DNA from 2 places in the Brochothrix sp. genome. Region 2 is predicted to be linked to the other one. Evidence: riboswitches for the same ligand, from Rfam matches in the RefSeq annotation. Region 2 holds a riboswitch; the other holds the start of a gene.

Region 1 (13,482 bases), on a different contig from region 2:
TTTAACGGGAGAAACTGCGATCCTTCCCTCGGTATCTGCACCCGTACGTTGTATCTATTTTGATGTCCGTTTTGCAGATAACACTCAACAAATGGGGGAGTGGTTAAATTTATTCGATGCATTATTTGAAGGGCGTCGCACTCGTTTTCTATTAACTGAAACGAGTGGCGTATTGGTAGAAGAAAAAACAACGGATGCTCTAACAGATGAAAGTCTGGCGTCAATACTGACGGTCTTAGATAGTGATTTTTATGCCCATTCAAGTTGTGTGATCGGTTCATATTATGATGTTTCACCACAATTACCCGCTTATTTTATAGAAGAAAAGCGTTTATTTCAAGTTCATTTACAACATTTAACAGGAGATAGTGTTGTGAACATTCCTAAGTTGTTATTTAAAGAACATGCGAGTCAAATGACGGCAGATAGCGTTATCTTACAACAATTAAAAGAGGTGTTAATTGCACAACCTGATACTGTTTCTTTAATTAAGGAATTATGGAAAAATGAAGGGAACATTGCTCACACTGCCCAAAAATTATTTATTCATCGGAATACATTGTTATATCGCATTCAACGGTTTTATGAACAAACAGGATTATCTCTTAAATCAAATGAAGCCTTATTTTTATGTTATCTGCTAGTTGGTGTGTAAACAAACAGAAAGTTGAACAGTTTAATAGATAACCAAAAAAACCACCCAAAAGGGTGGTTTTCGAGTGTGGAAAATAATTATGATTTTAAAACGTTTTATTTTTTCTTATACTTCTTAATTATCGCTTTCATGTACTGACGTTGACTGACGGGGTTAGCTTTTCGTTCAAGGTAAGCCAGTTCTTTTTGCAGTTTCGCATATTCAGCCCAACGTTGTGTCGAAAGAGTTCCGTCTGCCAATGCCGCTGTGACTGCACATCCTGGTTCATTGTTATGCGTACAGTTATTGAAACGACAGTTTGCAGTCAGTTCCTTGATATCGGTAAAAGTAGTATCTAAGCTTTCTGAATCAGCCCAAAGCTGTAGTTCGCGCATACCAGGTGTATCAATAATCCAAGCGTCACCGACAGGTAATAAAAAGCGCGAGGTGGTTGTATGGCGGCCACGACTATCGTCGTCACGAATACCGCTCGTTGTTTGAATTTCTTCACCTGCTAAATAATTGAGCAACGTTGATTTACCTGCACCCGATGAACCCACAAGCGCGATTGTTCGGTGCTCAACAAGTCGCTTGTTTAAACGATCAAAACCAGCCCCATTTAAAGCACTACAAGCAATAATTTCGATGCCCATATGTTCACTTTCAACTTGGGAAAGGTAATCTTCGAGGTCTGTCACTAAATCACTTTTTGTTAAAACAATCACAGGGATAGCACCACTGTCCCAAGCTGTTGTCACGTAGCGGTTCAGTCGTTTCAAGTTGAAATCCTTGTTAAGGCTCATCGCCAACCAAACTTCTTCAATATTAGCGGCAACTACTTGACGTTCGTCTTTCTCACCGGGAATATTACGCACAAAGTTTGTCTGGCGCGGTAAGCGTCGATGGATCACCTGTTTTGTTTCATCTGTCACCACCCAATCACCGACAGCCGGTAGCTCAAATTTTGTTGTGATCGTGCGTGAAAAGCTCCCAGTTAATTTAAGGTTTATTTTACCTTCGAGCGTTAATGCTTGGTAAGTATTTTGTCCGGTCACAGTTATGCGTGCCAATCGTGAGCGTTCTTGCTCAGTGAGTGTATCTTCGAAAAACGTGTGCCATCCGAGTTGTTCTAGTGTGTACATAAATAATCTCTCCTCATAATTGAGGGAGAAGCACTGTTAGGAAATCTTCGCCCTCATCTCTAATTGATTTACAACGGCGTATAATGTAGTTAAAACTCCCATCATGCAACATCCTTTCTGGTTCTTGATAGTTATCAAGTTAATAGTTTTATTATGGCATGAACGTGTAGGGGACACAAGTCATATTTTTTAGCGTTGAAGCAGTTTCTATTTTTACAAGCTTGCCTTATAATGTAAGAGTGGAATGAAAACGATGACATTTTGAAAGAGGGTGCGCATGATGCCAACAAACGCAATAAAAGAAAGCTGCTTGTTAGCAACCGAACAACATGTAAAACAATTGTTAGCTGCAGATACCACAGGTCATGATTGGTGGCATATTCATCGTGTGCGAAAGTTAACTTTAACGCTTGCAAAAGAAGAGCAGGCGGATCTGTTTATTTGTGAAATGGCTGCATTGCTTCATGATACAGTGGACGACAAGTTGGTAGCTGACGAAAAAATAGCGCAAACTGAACTTTTAGATTGGTTGTTTGAGCAACAGTTAGAAGAGAACGTTGTTCGGCAAATTATGCAGATCATTGCAGATATGTCTTTTAAAGGTGGTAGTAATGCGGATAAAGTTTTAACACTTGAGGGTAAAGTGGTGCAAGATGCTGATCGTATTGATGCGCTTGGTGCGATTGGGATTGCGCGTACGATGGTTTATAGTGGTAGTAAAGGGCGCCCGATGCATCTTCCGAATGCGCAACCACGTCTAAACATGACACTGGCAGAATACCGAAATGGCGAAGATACAGCAATTATGCATTTTTATGAGAAATTACTGACTTTAAAGGATACAATGAATACACTAACCGGAAAAAAACTCGCAGAGCAACGGCATTTGTTTTTGGAAACGTACCTTGAACAATTTTATGCGGAGTGGGCTGGCGAACGTTAAAAATTAAGGAGGCACTATGACTAAAAAACGAGTAAGAAATATTTTCTTTACATTGATTATCTTAGGGCTACTAATCTTCCAAAAACAAATTGGCTATACACTGAGTCTTGTTTTGGCGGGGATTATTATTGCTTACTATATTGCAGAAGGTATTATCCGTACAAGAGGTTCAAAGCACGACCAACCGAAGTAAAGGAGTGGTTTTATGTTCACATATGAAATTATTCAAAAGTTTAACTCATTAGAACTTGCTCTCTATGAATATATCCAAAAGCACCCACGTGAAATTTTATACATGACTGTTCGTGAACTAGCAGATGCGGTCCATGTTTCTACTTCAACTGTGATGCGTTTTTGTAAAAAAACGGGCTGTGAAGGTTATACAGAATTTCGCTTTCGTTTTAAAATGAGCTTGGCTAAAGAGACAGAAAAACGTCGCGAATCAAATTCAATTTCGGAAATTATGAATTATTTTAAATACATCGATAACCCTGTCTTTGATGGTAAAGTTAATCGCATCGTATCATTAGTACGTGATTCTAATCGAATTGTGTTCGTTGGTATTGGGACGTCAGGTGCGATTGGAAAATATGGGGCACGTTATTTTTCAATGAATGGCAAATTTAGCCATTACATCGAAGATCCTTTTTATCCAGTAATGGAAGAATTGGACCATAAAACAGTTGTTATTGCTTTATCTGTTTCAGGCGAAACCGAAGAAACAGTCTTATTATTAGATAAATTAAAGCAACACGGCTGTCAAATTGTAAGTATAACAAACCAAGAGAACGCAACGATTAGCCGAATGTCGGTCGAAACAATCTCTTATTATATGTCGAATGAGCGCATTGCAGGTGATTACAATACAGCGAGTCAAGTACCTGTCATTTATATTATCGAAGAAATCGCTCGACGTTTGCCGATAAAATAACCTAACAGTAACAACCCAACCATTTGATCCTAATAAGGATGAGATGGTTATTTTTTTTCTGTAAAAATACAAGGTGTTTTTTTTATGTAACAAATTTCCCAATGAAATACGAGTGTTTTAATCAATGAATACGCTTTATTTTCGCAAATATTTTGATAAGATATACTTGTTAACAAAAAGTAAAGGCTTACATCATAGGAGGATAAGAAATGGCTATCAATTATACAAAGTCAGCAAAAGAAATTATCAAAGCAGTGGGTGGCGATGAAAACATCAACAGCCTGACACACTGTGCTACGCGTTTACGTTTCATTTTAAATGACGACAAAATAGTGAATAAAGACGAAGTGAATAAAATTGAAGGCGTTATCACTACAATGGAAGCAGGCGGGCAATTCCAAGTCGTGATTGGTAATCACGTCAAAGATGTTTACGAATTGATCATGCAAGACATTAAAGTAGACGATAGTAAAGCGTCGAATTCAAACAACAAAAATAAAGTCGGTGTATTCAGTCGTATTATCGATGTTATCTCAAGTATTTTTGCACCGTTCTTATATACTTTAGCAGCTTGTGGTATTTTACAAGGGTTGTTAGGTGTAATGGTAGCTTTAGGTTGGTTAGATACTGCTGGTGGGACTTACCGTATTTTAAACTTCGTTTCATGGACTGGTTTTACATTCTTACCCGTGTTGATTGCGATTACAGCAGCGAAAAAATTTGGTGCTAACATTTATGTGGCAGTTGTAACGGCATGTGCACTTGTTAACCCTGATTTCATGAAAATGTTTGCAGCCAATGATTTTTTAAACAATGCTTCAGCAGATCCAAAAGTGCAATCAATGATTACACAAGCAACAAATAACCCTGATACAATGAAATTAATTAATGATGTATTAGGCATTCCTGTTCTATCACAACCGCTTGATTTCTTAGGCTTACCTATCAAAATGTTAAGTTATACTTCATCGGTTATTCCAATTATTTTAGCAATTTGGATTTTATCGTATGTCCAACGTTTCTTTGAACGTATTTTACCATCAGTTATTCGTAACTTATTCACGCCATTATTAAGCTTAGTAATTATTGTACCAATGACTTTATTAGTATTTGGACCAGTTGGTAGTACAATCGGTGGCGCAATTGGTGATGTATATAACTTCTTATACGGCCTTAGCCCAATTATCGCGGGAGCCATCGTAGGTGGGTTCTGGGAAGTGCTTGTTATCTTCGGCGTTCACTGGGGTATTACACCAGTGACAGTAGGGAACTACGCATCTCTAGGCTACGATACGTTCACCGCATTACAAGCCTCAGCTGTGTTTGCGCAAGCAGGCGCTGCACTGGGTGTATTCTTCAAATCACGCGATAGCGCAATGCGAGGTGTTGCATTACCTGCGGCTATCACAGGTTTCTTTGGTATCACAGAACCAGCGATTTACGGTGTTACATTACGTTTGAAAACACCCTTTATCATGGGTTGTATTGCCGGAGCTGTCGGTGGTGCAATTGCTGGTGCTTTCCGTTCAGTATCTTGGGCATACAACATGCCCGGTATCGCAACATTACCGGCCTTTTTCAAGAGTGGTCATGCAACAGAATTTATCGGCTTGTTAATTTCAATCGTCGTTGCGTTTGTACTTGGCTTAGTATTAACTTACGTTGTTGGCTTTAAAGAAGAAGCAAAATAAACCTAAACCAAAAATGAGGAGGATATTGACATGACTAAGTTAAATGATGATTTTTTATGGGGTGGCGCTGTTGCGGCCCATCAAGTTGAAGGCGCATGGAATGTGGGAGGTAAAGGCCCAAGTATTGCAGATGTCTTAACTGGTGGTGCACATGGTGTTGACCGTATCATTACAACAGAAATCGAAGATAAATATCGTTATCCAAATCACGAAGCGGTCGATTTTTATCATACCTATAAGGAAGATATTGCGCTCTTTGCTGAGATGGGCTTCAAGTGTTTCAGAACCTCAATCGCATGGTCTCGCATTTTCCCGAAAGGGGATGAAACAGAAGCGAATGAAGCAGGTTTACAATTTTATGATGACTTATTTGATGAATTGCTTAAATATGGTATCGAACCCGTTGTAACATTATCACATTTTGAAATGCCAAATCATTTAGTGACAGCATACGGCGGTTGGAAAAACCGTCAAGTCATTGATTTTTTTGTCCATTATTCAGAGGTGGTCATGCGTCGTTATCAGAAAAAAGTTAAATACTGGATGACATTCAATGAAATTAACAATCAAAAGAGTTTTAAAGCACCGTTATTCGGTTACACAAACTCAGGTGTTATTTTTAATGATGCGGAAAACCCGGAGGAAACGATGTATCAAGTCGTGCATCATCAATTAGTAGCAAGTGCAAAAGTTGTGACAATAGGTCATGAAATTAACAAAGACATGCAAATCGGTTGTATGATTGCAGTTGTGCCGCTATATCCGTATTCATGTCACCCTGATGATATGATGTTATCAGTTGAATCAATGCATGATCGTTACCTGTTTGGGGATGTACATGTTCGAGGTGAATACCCAAGTTACGCTTATAAAGAGTGGGAGCGTAAAGGTTTCAATATTGAGATTACAGCAGAAGATAGTGCCGCTTTACGTGCTGGAACGGTCGATTATGTCGGTCTAAGTTATTACATGACCAATACTGTACGTGCAGGTGTTAAAGGTGAAGGCACCGCAACGGCTGGTTTTGAAGGGAGTGTTCCCAATCCGCATGTTAAAGTATCAGATTGGGGCTGGCAAATTGATCCGGTTGGTTTGCGTTATGCTTTGAACTTACTACATGAACGTTATCAATTACCATTATTCATTGTGGAAAATGGATTTGGTGCAATTGATACGCCTGAAGCTGATGGGACAATTAACGACGATTATCGCATTGCTTACTTAAAGGCACATATCGAAGAAATGACAAAAGCTGTCACTTTAGATGGTGTGGATTTAATGGGTTATACACCGTGGGGATGTATCGATTGTGTATCCTTTACAACAGGTGAGTACAAAAAACGTTATGGTTTTATCTATGTAGATAAACATGATGATGGTAGTGGCACAATGGCACGCTCGAAGAAAAAAAGTTTTAACTGGTATAAAGAAGTCATTGCCAGCAATGGTGAAAATTTATAAAAAGACTGATAGCAGTTGTTGCAATCCCATTGAGGTGTGTAACAACTGTTTTTTCACTTATAAATGACAAAAATCAAAATTGACAAATAAAAAAATAAACAGTATGATTAAGCTATCATTTTAATATCGGTGTACAAAGACGTACACGACGTGATTGGCAAAGAGGCCCAGATTTTTCGATGTTTACCATCGGAAAGTTTGGGTCTTTTTTTTGAAAATAAATCTGGAAGAAGGTGGGTTTAAGTTGAAAAAAGTTATCTTTATGGGCCCAGTAGGTTGCGGGAAAACGACATTATCACAAAGAATGTTAGGGCTCGCTTTACAGTATGATAAAACACAGGCAGTGGCTTTTTACCCTGATATTATTGACACGCCAGGGGAATATATTTTACATCGTCAGTATTACAGTGCATTATCAGTTACTGCAGCAGAAGCTGATGTTATCGCTTTAATGCAAAGTGCCACAGATAAAACACAAGTTTATTCACCCGGATTTGGTAGTATCTTTCCAAAACCAGTCATTGGGATTGTGTCAAAAACTGATATTGCTGAATCCGATGCAGTGATACAACAAACGAAACAACGCTTGCGTGAAGCAGGGGCACGCCAAGTTTTTTGCTTATCAGCTGTGGATGAAATGGGTGTTAAGGAGTTATTAGCTTATCTAGAGGAGGAAGAAATTAAATGAAACTTTATACAAAAACAGGTGATGCGGGTCAAACAAAACTGGTCGGGGGTACAAGTGTTGCTAAATCTTCGGAACGTGTGGCATCTTACGGAACGATTGATGAATTAAACGCATGGTTGGGTTATACGTTAATACAACTTAATCCGCTGCATGCTGATATTTGTTATGATATCGAAACGATTCAACAACTGTTATTTGATTGTGGCACAGACTTGGCAACACCAGCGGGTCATCGTGCATATCGCTTAAGTGAAAAGGATGTTATTTGGCTTGAAGGGCGCATCGATGTTTATGCGGATGAACCCCCAATGATTGAACATTTTATCATACCAGGAGGCACACGAGATGCTGCGTTATTACATGTGGCTCGAACAACGACCCGTCGTGCCGAACGTCATGTTGTCGCACTATTACAAGAAGAAGAAATAAATGGGGCGGCCTTACGTTTCCTTAATCGCCTCTCAGATTATTTTTATGCAGTAGCTCGTGCGGTCAATACGCGTCAAGGCCAAACAGATGTCTTTTATCAAAATTCAGATAAGGTTTTTCATAATTTTTAAAGCTTGAATTTTCAATATGCGCATGCTAGACTGGAATCAGTTAGAATGAACTAACTTGGTAATTCCTACACAAATAGTATTTAGAATACAAAAATGGAAGTTTGGTGTAAATCCAACGCGGTCCCGCCACTGTGATAAGTACATTGTGCTTTAAGTCAGGTCTTTGATTGTATTCTGCTATTGCGGACTGTTTCGTGGTAAAACAGGCTGTTTTTCGAAATTGAAGACGCCCATTGTTTTAACAACGCAGTAGCAAGTGAATGTGTACCGATGCCAGCACACTGAAGTGCGACTTAAAAGCAATGGGCATGTCACTTCCAATGGCGTAAGTGGATCAAAACAAGGTCGTTTTGTGAATGCCTTATTTAATGTACACTAACAGCTACACCAAATAAATAGACACATACATTGTTGTATGTGTGCAAAGCAAAGAAGCTTAAAGGCTGTCATTCTGGCAGTTCTTTCGAGCTTCTTTTTTTACGGTCTTATTTAAGGAGGAATAGAAAATGAAAGAAATTAGCATTAAAACAACGGTATACACAGGGGAAGATGCATTGGGACATTTGGCAACAATCGCAAACAAAAAAGTGTTTATTGTCACTGATCCATTTATCGTATCATCAGGTATGATCGAACAAGTCACAAGCCGTTTGCAACAATCAGTCGAACATCTTGTTTTTAGTGAAATAACACCAGATCCACCGATTGAAACAGTGGTGAAAGGCATTGATACAATGGCAGAATTTGCTGCTGATATTATTTTAGCAGTGGGGGGCGGTTCAGCAATCGATGCGGCGAAAGCGATGAAATATTTCGGTGAAACCTTACGCAATCTAAAAGGCACACAGTTCATTGTTATTCCAACAACGAGCGGAACTGGCTCTGAAGTCACGAATTTTTCGATTATTACCAGTGCGGATAAAGGCGTTAAATACCCACTTGTCACAAACGCAATTTTACCAGATATTGCGATTCTCGAAACAAACCTTGTGAAATCAGTGCCACCTCATATTACAGCGGATACAGGAATGGATGTGTTAACACATGCTTTAGAAGCCTATGTTTCGACCAACGCGAACGATGTGAGTGACGCTTTAGCTGAAAAAGTAGTACAGCTCGTTTTTGAATACTTACCGCGTGCTTATAAAAATGGTGCTGACATGGAAGCGCGTGAGAAAATGCATATGGCTTCGTGCATGGCCGGAATGGCATTTAATATGGCATCACTCGGAATTAACCACGGGATTGCACATGCAGCGGGGGCCAAATTACATATCGCTCATGGTCGTTTAAATACCGTATTAATGCCAGCCATTATTCGCTATAACAGTCATATTGACGAGGTACAGGGTGTACCCGCTAATCTTGCAGCAGAACGTTACGCACATTTGGCAAAATTGTTGGGATTGTCCATCACGAATAGACGCGTGGCAGTTAAAAACTTGATGCGAGCGATTGAAAAATTACGACAAACACTTGAAATGCCAGCCACATTAAAACAATGTGGTGTTACAGTAGACACAATCACAGCGCTAGAAGTTGAAATAGCAACAGCTGCACTCGTTGATGGTTGTACAGCAACTAATCCACGTGTACCGACAAATGATGAAGTTGTGTCGATTTTACGACATGTCCTTTAAAAAATCTTTCAGCACTCGGCATCATCTTGACATCAATTTTAACAATCACTATAATAATGGTATAAGACACAAGGATGTGTCGCTAATTAGAGCAATGGAGCTCCTAACCTACGAGATATCAACCGATATTTTGTTTGTTTAGGAGCTTTTTTAATTTTAGTAAAGAGGTGAAACAATGTCTGAACAAGAAAAACAACGTATGATTCAAGAATATGTTCCTGGTAAACAAGTCACTTTGGCACATATTATTGCGAGCCCTAACCGCGAAATCTATACAAAACTTGGTTTAGCCGATGAAAGTTATGGTGCGATTGGTATTTTAACGATTACGCCTAGTGAGGCAGCAATAATAGCTGTTGATATTGCGACAAAAGCAGGAGCCGTCGAGATTGGTTTTATCGATCGTTTTAGTGGTTCTGTTGTTTTAACAGGCGATGTATCATCTGTTGAAGCAGCTATCAGTGAAGTGTTAGTTGGTTTACAAACGATACTCGGATTTACAGGCACAAAAATCACCAGAACATAGCAACACAATACGAGATAGAAATGGACGTGACGTGATGAATGGACGCATTGTAGTAGTCGATGATGAACCTATTACAAGAATGGATATTCGTGATGTATTGGAAGAAGCGGGTTACGACGTAGTGGCTGAAGCTTCAGATGGTTTCGAAGCAATTGAAGCATGTAAAAAACATCGCCCCGATTTAATCATTATGGATATACAAATGCCAATTTTAGATGGTTTAAAAGCAGGTAAAAAAATTCTCGCTGACCAGTTAGCACAAGGTATTATCTTTTTATCGGCATTTAGTGGTGTTGAACATACAGAACGAGCAAAAAAAGCAGGTGCAATCGGGTATCTCGTGAAACCTCTGCATGAAAAATCATTAATTCCCACGGTTGAAATGGCTATCGCAAAAGGACAAGAAACCACAAATCTTATCAAAAAAATTGAAAAATTATCCTTAAAACTTGATGAGCGTAAAATTATTGAAAAAGCAAAGGGATGCTTGATGTTGCGCGACCATATGACAGAGGATGACGCTTATAAAACAATCCGTGAATTGAGCATGAATAAACGGTGTCGCATGAGTGAAATCGCTGAGTTGATCGTGATGACCGATGAGTAAAGCAGAACTGAGACGTCTTTGTGAAAAACATTTGGATTTAAGCTCGGCAGATATTGCAGAACTCGTCCGTGTTTCAGAAGAACTTGAAACATCGTCTCGATATGAAGAAGTAGATGTTTTTATTGATATTTTTGATCAGGTGACTCGCGAAGCAGTGGTTGTTTATCATAAACGACCCGTTTGTTTACCATCTCTTTATCAAGGTAATGTTGTGGGTTTGGAAGCGAATAAGAAAAATGAACCCGGTGTTTATCGTACGATGACAACAAGTTTAAATTCGATGGGGCTATATGCAAATAGTCAAGAACAGCGTTTAATCAAACAAACAGTGTATCCTATTCGGAATGATTGCCGTACAATAGGTGTTTTGATTGTTGAGGAAGCAGCACGAGAACCCCATAAAAGAACGAGTCTTCAAGTTGAACCCTTTTTCCATTTAGAAGATGCCATCTTAGCAGATGAAATCAACGAAGAACTACTTGTGTTTGATAATCAAGGGATTCTAATTAAAGCAAATAGAGCAGCTCATCTTTTTTATCAACAGATTGGGTATATCGGTAGAATTCAGGGGTTACATTATGATAATTACCACTTGTCCATTAAAAAGATATGGACGAAGCACGATGATCAATTGATGATGATTATTCGGGATGTCACAGATATCAAAAACAAAGAAGCAGAAATTATTTCGAAGTCAGTTGCTATTTTGGAAATACATCATCGCGTTAAAAATAATTTGCAGTCTGTTGTTTCATTGCTAAGAATACAAGCAAGACGAGTGACAAGCGAAGAGGCTAAAATTGCACTGCAAGAGAGCATTAATCGTATGTTGGTGATTGCTCAAACACATGAAATGTTATCAATGCAAGTGGAGGATGCGTTAGAGCTAAAACCCATTCTAACATCGATCTCTCATAATATTGAACGGTTATTTACTAATATTCAACCGCTAACACTTGAGATAATAATGACGGATAACATCTACCTAAATGGTAATCAGATGGTGAGTTTATCACTTGTTATCAATGAAATACTCCAAAACGTTTACGAACATGCGTATCCGCAAGGCAGTATGGGGCGTGTGATAATTACCGTGAAAAAACACAATCAAATTGTTGATTTAACAATTACTGATTTTGGCTGTGGCTATAATACCAAAACCGCAGGTCAAACAAGTTTAGGTTTAATGATTATTAAAAGTTATGTCAGCGAAAAATTAAAAGGTAAATTATCAATCTCATCAGGAGAAAAAGGGACAACGACCCATATTCTCTTTAAAAACACACTTGAACAGTGACGTTTAAGTGATTCAGGCAAAGATGCTTGGAGAACAGTAACATGCGACTATAGGTTGTATGTGCTTTCTTCAAGCATCTTTTTTTAGAGGAGGCAAAGTTATGTTAGAAAAGATGTTAACTGTCGGGATCGATTTAGGAACGTCAACCACACAACTCGTATTGTCGGAATTAACGATTGAAAACCTCGCATCCGCCTTCAGTGTGCCGCGAATTACTATTTCTGATAAACGCGTGATTTATCGCAGTGATATTATATTCACGCCGCTTCTTTCAGAAGAAGTGATTGATGCAGAAGCAATTAAAACATTTGTTTCTCAACAATACCACAAAGCAGGTATTAAAAAAGAACACATCCAAATGGGTGCCGTTATCATCACAGGTGAAACCGCGCGAAAAGAAAATTCAGCCTTAGTTCTAGAGGCATTAAGTGGTTTTTCAGGAGATTTTGTAGTGGCAACAGCGGGACCAGATTTAGAAAGTATTATTGCAGCTAAAGGTGCAGGTGCACATACGTATTCAGAAAAAACGCGCAAATCGGTGGTCAACCTCGATATTGGTGGTGGTACGACTAATCTAGCTGTGTTTACTGATGGAGAACTGATCGATACCGCTTGTTTTGATATCGGAGGGCGCTTAGTTAAAATCAATCCAGACACCCGTGAAATCACTTTTATTACAGAGAAAATCAAACGGGTTATTGCTTCTGCAGGTTGGGATATCAAAGTGGGTCAAACAGCCAGCGTTAAAAAGTTAACACCATTAGCACAAGAAATGGCATGTATATTGGCTCAAAGCATTGGTGCAGCTGAAAAAAGCCCTTATTATGAACAATCAATTACGCACCATGGCTTAACAAATAATGTGGCAAGTGATTATGTATCATTCTCTGGCGGGGTTGCCGACTGTATCGCTGTTGAGCTGGGAAGTGATCCGTTTGAATTTGGTGATATGGGGCAGTTATTAGGTTGGGCAATTGCTCAATCATCAGCGTTTCAAGCAATGGCAATTATTCCTTCAGTTGAAACGATTCGAGCCACCGTTGTTGGTGCAGGTTCGCATACCGCAGAAATTAGCGGCAGTACGATTTCGTATACAGGTGCGAGTTTGCCGCTACGAAATTTACCAGTATTAAAACTAACTGATGCAGACAACCGTTTAGAAAGTGAACCGTTGGCGAAGAGTATCACTGAAAAACTCGGTTGGTACAAGGTAAATGAAGCGTTTCAAATGATAGCTTTAGGATTTGAAGGTGAACCCAGCCCAAGCTTTACACGTATCCAATCCCTAGCGAAGGCAATTGTCACAGGTTTACAACCTCTTATTGAGAAGAACTATCCGGTTGTGATTGTTGTTGCTCAAGA
Region 2 (5,075 bases):
TACTAGGCGCGAGTATGTTATTAGTGGGTGTATTTTTCTTAGCAAAAAACAAACGCAAACAGAACAATTAAATAATCAGAAAAACGGTGCTTCAAATAGAATAGTCAGCTATTTTATTTGAGGCACTTCCCTTATGAGAGAGGAGTTTTCAGGTGGGAACAGTATTAAATTCGGTTCATCCGTTTACAAGCTTTTTTTATTTTGTTGGTGTGATTATTTTGAGTATGATGTTCTTACACCCTGTCTTTTTAGTTATAGAGTTACTCTTGTTAGTACTGTATAATTTGGTTCAAAAAAATGGTGCTAAACTGAAACAAACAATGAAAGGCTCATGGTTTTTGATTCTAGCAATTATTATTATTAATCCATTACTCAATCATCGTGGCAGTCATTTTTTATTCTATATCGGTAACAATCCGATTACATTAGAAGCAGTTGTCTATGGTATTATCATGGCACTCTCTTTTAGTTGTTTGCTTATTACTTTTATTTCATATAACAGCGTGATTACAAGTCATAAATTTTTATACTTATTTTCCAGAATATCACCCCAGCTAGCATTGTTAACAATGATTACAATGCGCTTTGTCCCTCTTTTTATTCGTCGGTTAACGACAATAAGTGCTATTCAGAAAACACGTGGCATTCAAATGACGAGCGGAAAAATAAAAAAACGTGCCCATAGTGGTATGCGTTTAGTACAAATTTTGCTGGTGTGTTCATTAGAAGAAGCTTTGCAAACAGCTGATTCGATGGAAGCACGTGGTTATGGCGTAAAAAAACGAACAACCTATTTAAGTTATCAATTAGAACGGCGTGATATCATCAGCTTAATTGGTGGTCTCTTAATATTACTTATTTGTATTTATAGCAAACTACAGGGATTCGGTAATTTACAAATTTATCCTGAATTGGGGAGAATGGGTTTAGATCTGATTCAAAACCAAATAGTACTGATATTAACCGTGTTATTTGTAGGTTACCCACTTATTTTGGAAGGACGTGAATTATTATGGTGGTCTTGGCAGAAATAAAAAATTTAAACTTTAAATACCCTGAAGAACAAGAAACTGCGTTACTTTCAAGTTCATTGATCATTGAAGAAGGCGATTTTCTTGTTTTAGCGGGCTCATCAGGTAGTGGTAAAACAACGCTATTACGACATTTGAAAAAAGAATTATGGCCGATTGGTGAGCGAACAGGTGAGATTCTTTATCAGGGTGAGCGTTACCAAGATTTAACAGAAGTGCAATCAGCAACAGAAATTGGAATGGTCTTTCAAAACCCAGAAAACCAAATTGTAATGGATAATGTGATGGGTGAGTTAGCTTTTTCACTTGAAAACATTGGATGCCCTCCTAAAATTATTGAAAAACGAATTGCAGAGCTTATTAGTTTTTTAGGTTTTCAAAATATACTTGAACAATCGATTCATACATTATCAGGTGGACAAAAACAGTTGGTAAATTTAGCCTCTGTTTTGATTTTACAACCCAAATTATTAGTTTTGGATGAACCAACTGCTCAACTTGATCCGATTGCGACACGTGATTTTTTAGGGTTATTGAAAAGGATTCATGAAGAATTAGGCATCACGATTGTTATGAGTGAACATCGCTTGGATGAAGTCATTCCGATGGCAACACGATTAGTGATGATGGAGGATGGCAAGATTATAGAAAATAATCGTCCAGAGACTGTCGTAGGGAATCTCTGGCAAGAGCGGGGAAATGCCTTGTTTATTCCACAAGTTCCGCGTTTGTTTTTAGAAATGGGTTCATCGGTTTTGCCATTTTCAGTGTTAGAGGGGCAACGTAACTTGCCTCGTTTACAAGAGAACGTAACAGTAGCCAAAAAGGCGGATAATGCGCCTGAGAGAGAACCTATATTAAAAGCAAAATCAATTGCTTTTCAATACGAAAAAAATGGTCGTTTTATTTTGAGAGATCTTAATTTCAGTATCGCTAAGGGAGAATGGGTCGGGATAGTTGGTAAAAATGGTACCGGAAAATCGACTTTTTTAATGGTATTAGCAGGGTTGTTAAATGCGCGAAGAGGTAAGGTAACATTTGCAGGGCGAACACTTAATAAAATCGATTTACAAGAACGATACGAGCGTATTGGCTATGTTTCGCAAAATCCTGCGTATCATTTTGCTTATGATACGGTGTTTGATGAATTTTATCAGCGTGCTATTCAAATAAAGCTTCCACAACCTGAAGAAGCGGTTCAGACAATGTTGCAAGAATTGCAAATAACCCATGTTTCTAAGAGAAATCCGCTTGATTGTAGTGGTGGTGAACAACAGCTGGTTTCATTAGGTTTGGTGTTATTATCAAAACCTGAAATTTTGTTATTAGATGAGCCTACGAAAGGCTTAGATCCTGTTCGAAAACATCATTTAGGAGAGCTTTTAAAGTCTCTGCAAGCCAAAGGAACAACACTTGTAATGGCAACTCACGATATGGAATTTGCTGCAGCATATGGAACAAGGGCAGCGTTACTATTTGACGGTAAAATTTTATCGGAGGCTTCTGTAGCAGATTTTTTCAGCGATAATTTCTTCTATACGACCTCTATTAATCGCTTGGTTCGTAAATACTTACCACAGGCTTTAACATGGGAGGATGTTATACCACATGTCGAAAACTCAAAAGAATTTAATTAAGTTAATCCTTTTTTTGATTTTTATGTTAGTACTATCAGTTGCTATAACCGATAAGTATTATTTATTAATCAGTCTTTTATTTTTGGTTGCAACAATGGTACCGTTATACCGTCGTTTTGAGAACAAAAAAATTCAATCACGTGAAATTGTTTTTATTGCTGTACTTGCAGCTATTGCTGCGACCAGCCGTGTACCATTTGCTATGATTCCGAGTGTTCAACCGACGACTTTTGTGATTATTGTATCTGCCATGGTATTAGGGAGTGAAAGTGGCTTTGTCATTGGTGCGACATCGGCGCTAGTATCTAACATGTTTTTAGGTCAAGGTCCCTGGACACCGTGGCAAATGTTTTGTTGGGGCATGATTGGATTCACAGCAGGACTTTTGAAAGATTCCCCAATCTTGAAAGAGATGTGGAGTCGTTTAGTATTTGGCTTTGTATGCGGCTTTCTTTTTGGATGGATTATGAATTTATGGTATGTTGTGGCATATATCAAACCGTTAAGTTGGATTGCATTTGTGCAGGCATATGCTGCTAGTTTTTATTTTGACTTAGCTCATGCACTTTCAAATGTATTTTTCTTACTACTGTTCAGTGCATCGTGGTTGAAGATTATTCGACGATTTCAAAAAAAATATGGTCTAGTCGATTTAAGTAAAGAACAACTTTAATTGCATAGTTAGCTAAACTGTCAAATTTAGAAGGTAGACAAAAAACAACTTATGTTACAATGAATAGGTAAGAAGAACACGATTATAGTATTTTAGAATAATGGAAGTTTGGTGAAAATCCAACACGGTCCCGCCACTGTAATAAGCAAAGAGTGCTTTAAGTCAGGTCTTTTATCTAAATTAAACTGGTACTGTTGTTTCGAGGCAAAAACAATAGTCGCTTATTCCAGTAGACATGTGTCTCTGGTTTTTTTTATTGCACAATGATGTGCAGTTACAAGCTGTTTAATTATTTCTGTTAGAAACCACAGAGGCAGTAAAGAGAGTAATAAATTTTATAATTCACTACAATGTATTTAAAAACTGAATAGTATCTTACAAGGATGTAGGATAATCTAATATAGCAAAGAAGCTCTAGAAAGATGTGCAGAAAACTGCCTTTTTTCTAAAGCTTCTTTTTATTTTTTTGAAAATAGTAGCGTAAGAGTAAGGGAAGGAATGATTCGAAAATGGAGAAAATAACGTTTAAAAGTGATTTGTTTATTGGAGAAAATGCACTTGATCGTTTGTGCGAGTTTAAAAACGAAAAAATATTCATTATAGCCGATCGTTTTATTACTAACCTTGGCATCATTGAAGCCATCACCACACGCATCACTGAACACAACACATTTTTTGTTTTCAATGACATCAGTCCAAAACCACAGATCGAACATATCATCGCTAGCATTGCGGCATTAAATGAATTTGATGGTACGATGCTGCTAGCTATAGGTAGCTGTGCTGCGATAGATACAGCTAAAGGTGTTAAGTTTTTTGGACAAAAATGTGGCACTCTTAAAGCAATGCCATTTGTTGTGATTCCAACTGCTGACGGTAATACCTCAGAAGCGGCATCTCTTTCAGTTGTTGAAAAACAAACAGAAACACTAAAATATCCCGTTGTCACCGATGCGATTTTACCAGATGAAACAATACTGGATACGGCATTGATTCAAATGATTTTTCCGAAAGTAGAAACAGAACAATGGAATGTCCCCCATCAAATAACTGCTTATTCAGCAAAAAATGGAAATCAATACAGCAAAGCCTTTGGTTGAAAATAATAAAGGATATAAAAAAACTAACGAATTCAATAGCTAGATTCGTTAGTTTTTTGTGTGGTTAAGAGGTAGGATTTTTCCTATATTCCTTCGGCGTCATCTCAAATTCTTTTTTGAATGTTTTTGAAAAATAACTCATTTGAGTGAACCCTAAACTTTGAGCAATATGGCTGATTGTTAAATCAGAGTTACGCAATAATTCTGAGGCATGAATCATTTTTTGGTGATTCACGTAAGCAATAAAAGTAATTCCTACCTCAGATTTAAAAAGTTTACTAAAATAATAGGGGCTTAAAAATACTTTATTAGCTGTTTCTTCCAAAGTAATTGTACGGTGGAGATGAAGTTTAATATAACGTTTAGCGATTTTTATTTCTTTTTTTTGTTCTAGAAAGGATGTTTTTTCTATCGGGATTGTTCCCTTAGGAGGCACTATCATTCTATGGATTTGAATCCAGAATTATTTTTACTTCTATTTATGGCACCATTATTATTTAATGATGGTGCGAATGTTGATAAAAAAGCATTATGGAGACAACGAAAATCAATTATTTCTTTATCGTTAGGCTTGGTATTTCTAACTGTGGGAGTGCTAGGGATGTTTATTCATTATCTGTTACCAACAATTCCT

What was found. Region 2 has a riboswitch for cobalamin ahead of IKV95_RS09345 (iron-containing alcohol dehydrogenase). Riboswitches for the same ligand answer to the same signal wherever they lie in the genome.
Region 1: it holds a riboswitch for cobalamin, as region 2 does, so the genes downstream of both, IKV95_RS06035 (1-propanol dehydrogenase PduQ) here and IKV95_RS09345 (iron-containing alcohol dehydrogenase) in region 2, are expected to answer to the same signal.

What each region holds. Positions count from the first base shown of each region.
Region 1 covers NZ_JAFYUW010000090.1:53-13,534, reverse strand. Annotated here, with positions in the region: gene IKV95_RS06080 (helix-turn-helix domain-containing protein) at 1-655, shown strand, start outside; gene rsgA (ribosome small subunit-dependent GTPase A) at 751-1,776, opposite strand; gene IKV95_RS06070 (HD domain-containing protein) at 2,054-2,719, shown strand; gene IKV95_RS06065 (hypothetical protein) at 2,736-2,912, shown strand; gene IKV95_RS06060 (MurR/RpiR family transcriptional regulator) at 2,925-3,650, shown strand; gene IKV95_RS06055 (PTS transporter subunit EIIC) at 3,860-5,341, shown strand; gene IKV95_RS06050 (6-phospho-beta-glucosidase) at 5,372-6,802, shown strand; gene IKV95_RS06045 (EutP/PduV family microcompartment system protein) at 7,047-7,490, shown strand; gene IKV95_RS06040 (cob(I)yrinic acid a,c-diamide adenosyltransferase) at 7,487-8,050, shown strand; adenosylcobalamin (AdoCbl) riboswitch at 8,119-8,266, shown strand; gene IKV95_RS06035 (1-propanol dehydrogenase PduQ) at 8,557-9,690, shown strand; gene IKV95_RS06030 (BMC domain-containing protein) at 9,866-10,216, shown strand; gene IKV95_RS06025 (ANTAR domain-containing response regulator) at 10,251-10,823, shown strand; gene IKV95_RS06020 (sensor histidine kinase) at 10,816-12,120, shown strand; partial or broken gene eutA (ethanolamine ammonia-lyase reactivating factor EutA) at 12,221-13,482, shown strand, end outside.
Region 2 covers NZ_JAFYUW010000139.1:10-5,084, reverse strand. Annotated here, with positions in the region: partial or broken gene IKV95_RS09365 (LPXTG cell wall anchor domain-containing protein) at 1-71, shown strand, start outside; gene IKV95_RS09360 (energy-coupling factor transporter transmembrane component T) at 153-1,034, shown strand; gene IKV95_RS09355 (ABC transporter ATP-binding protein) at 1,013-2,668, shown strand; gene IKV95_RS09350 (ECF transporter S component) at 2,640-3,341, shown strand; adenosylcobalamin (AdoCbl) riboswitch at 3,418-3,565, shown strand; gene IKV95_RS09345 (iron-containing alcohol dehydrogenase) at 3,851-4,441, shown strand; gene IKV95_RS09340 (helix-turn-helix transcriptional regulator) at 4,506-4,877, opposite strand; partial or broken gene IKV95_RS09335 (cation:proton antiporter domain-containing protein) at 4,881-5,075, shown strand, end outside.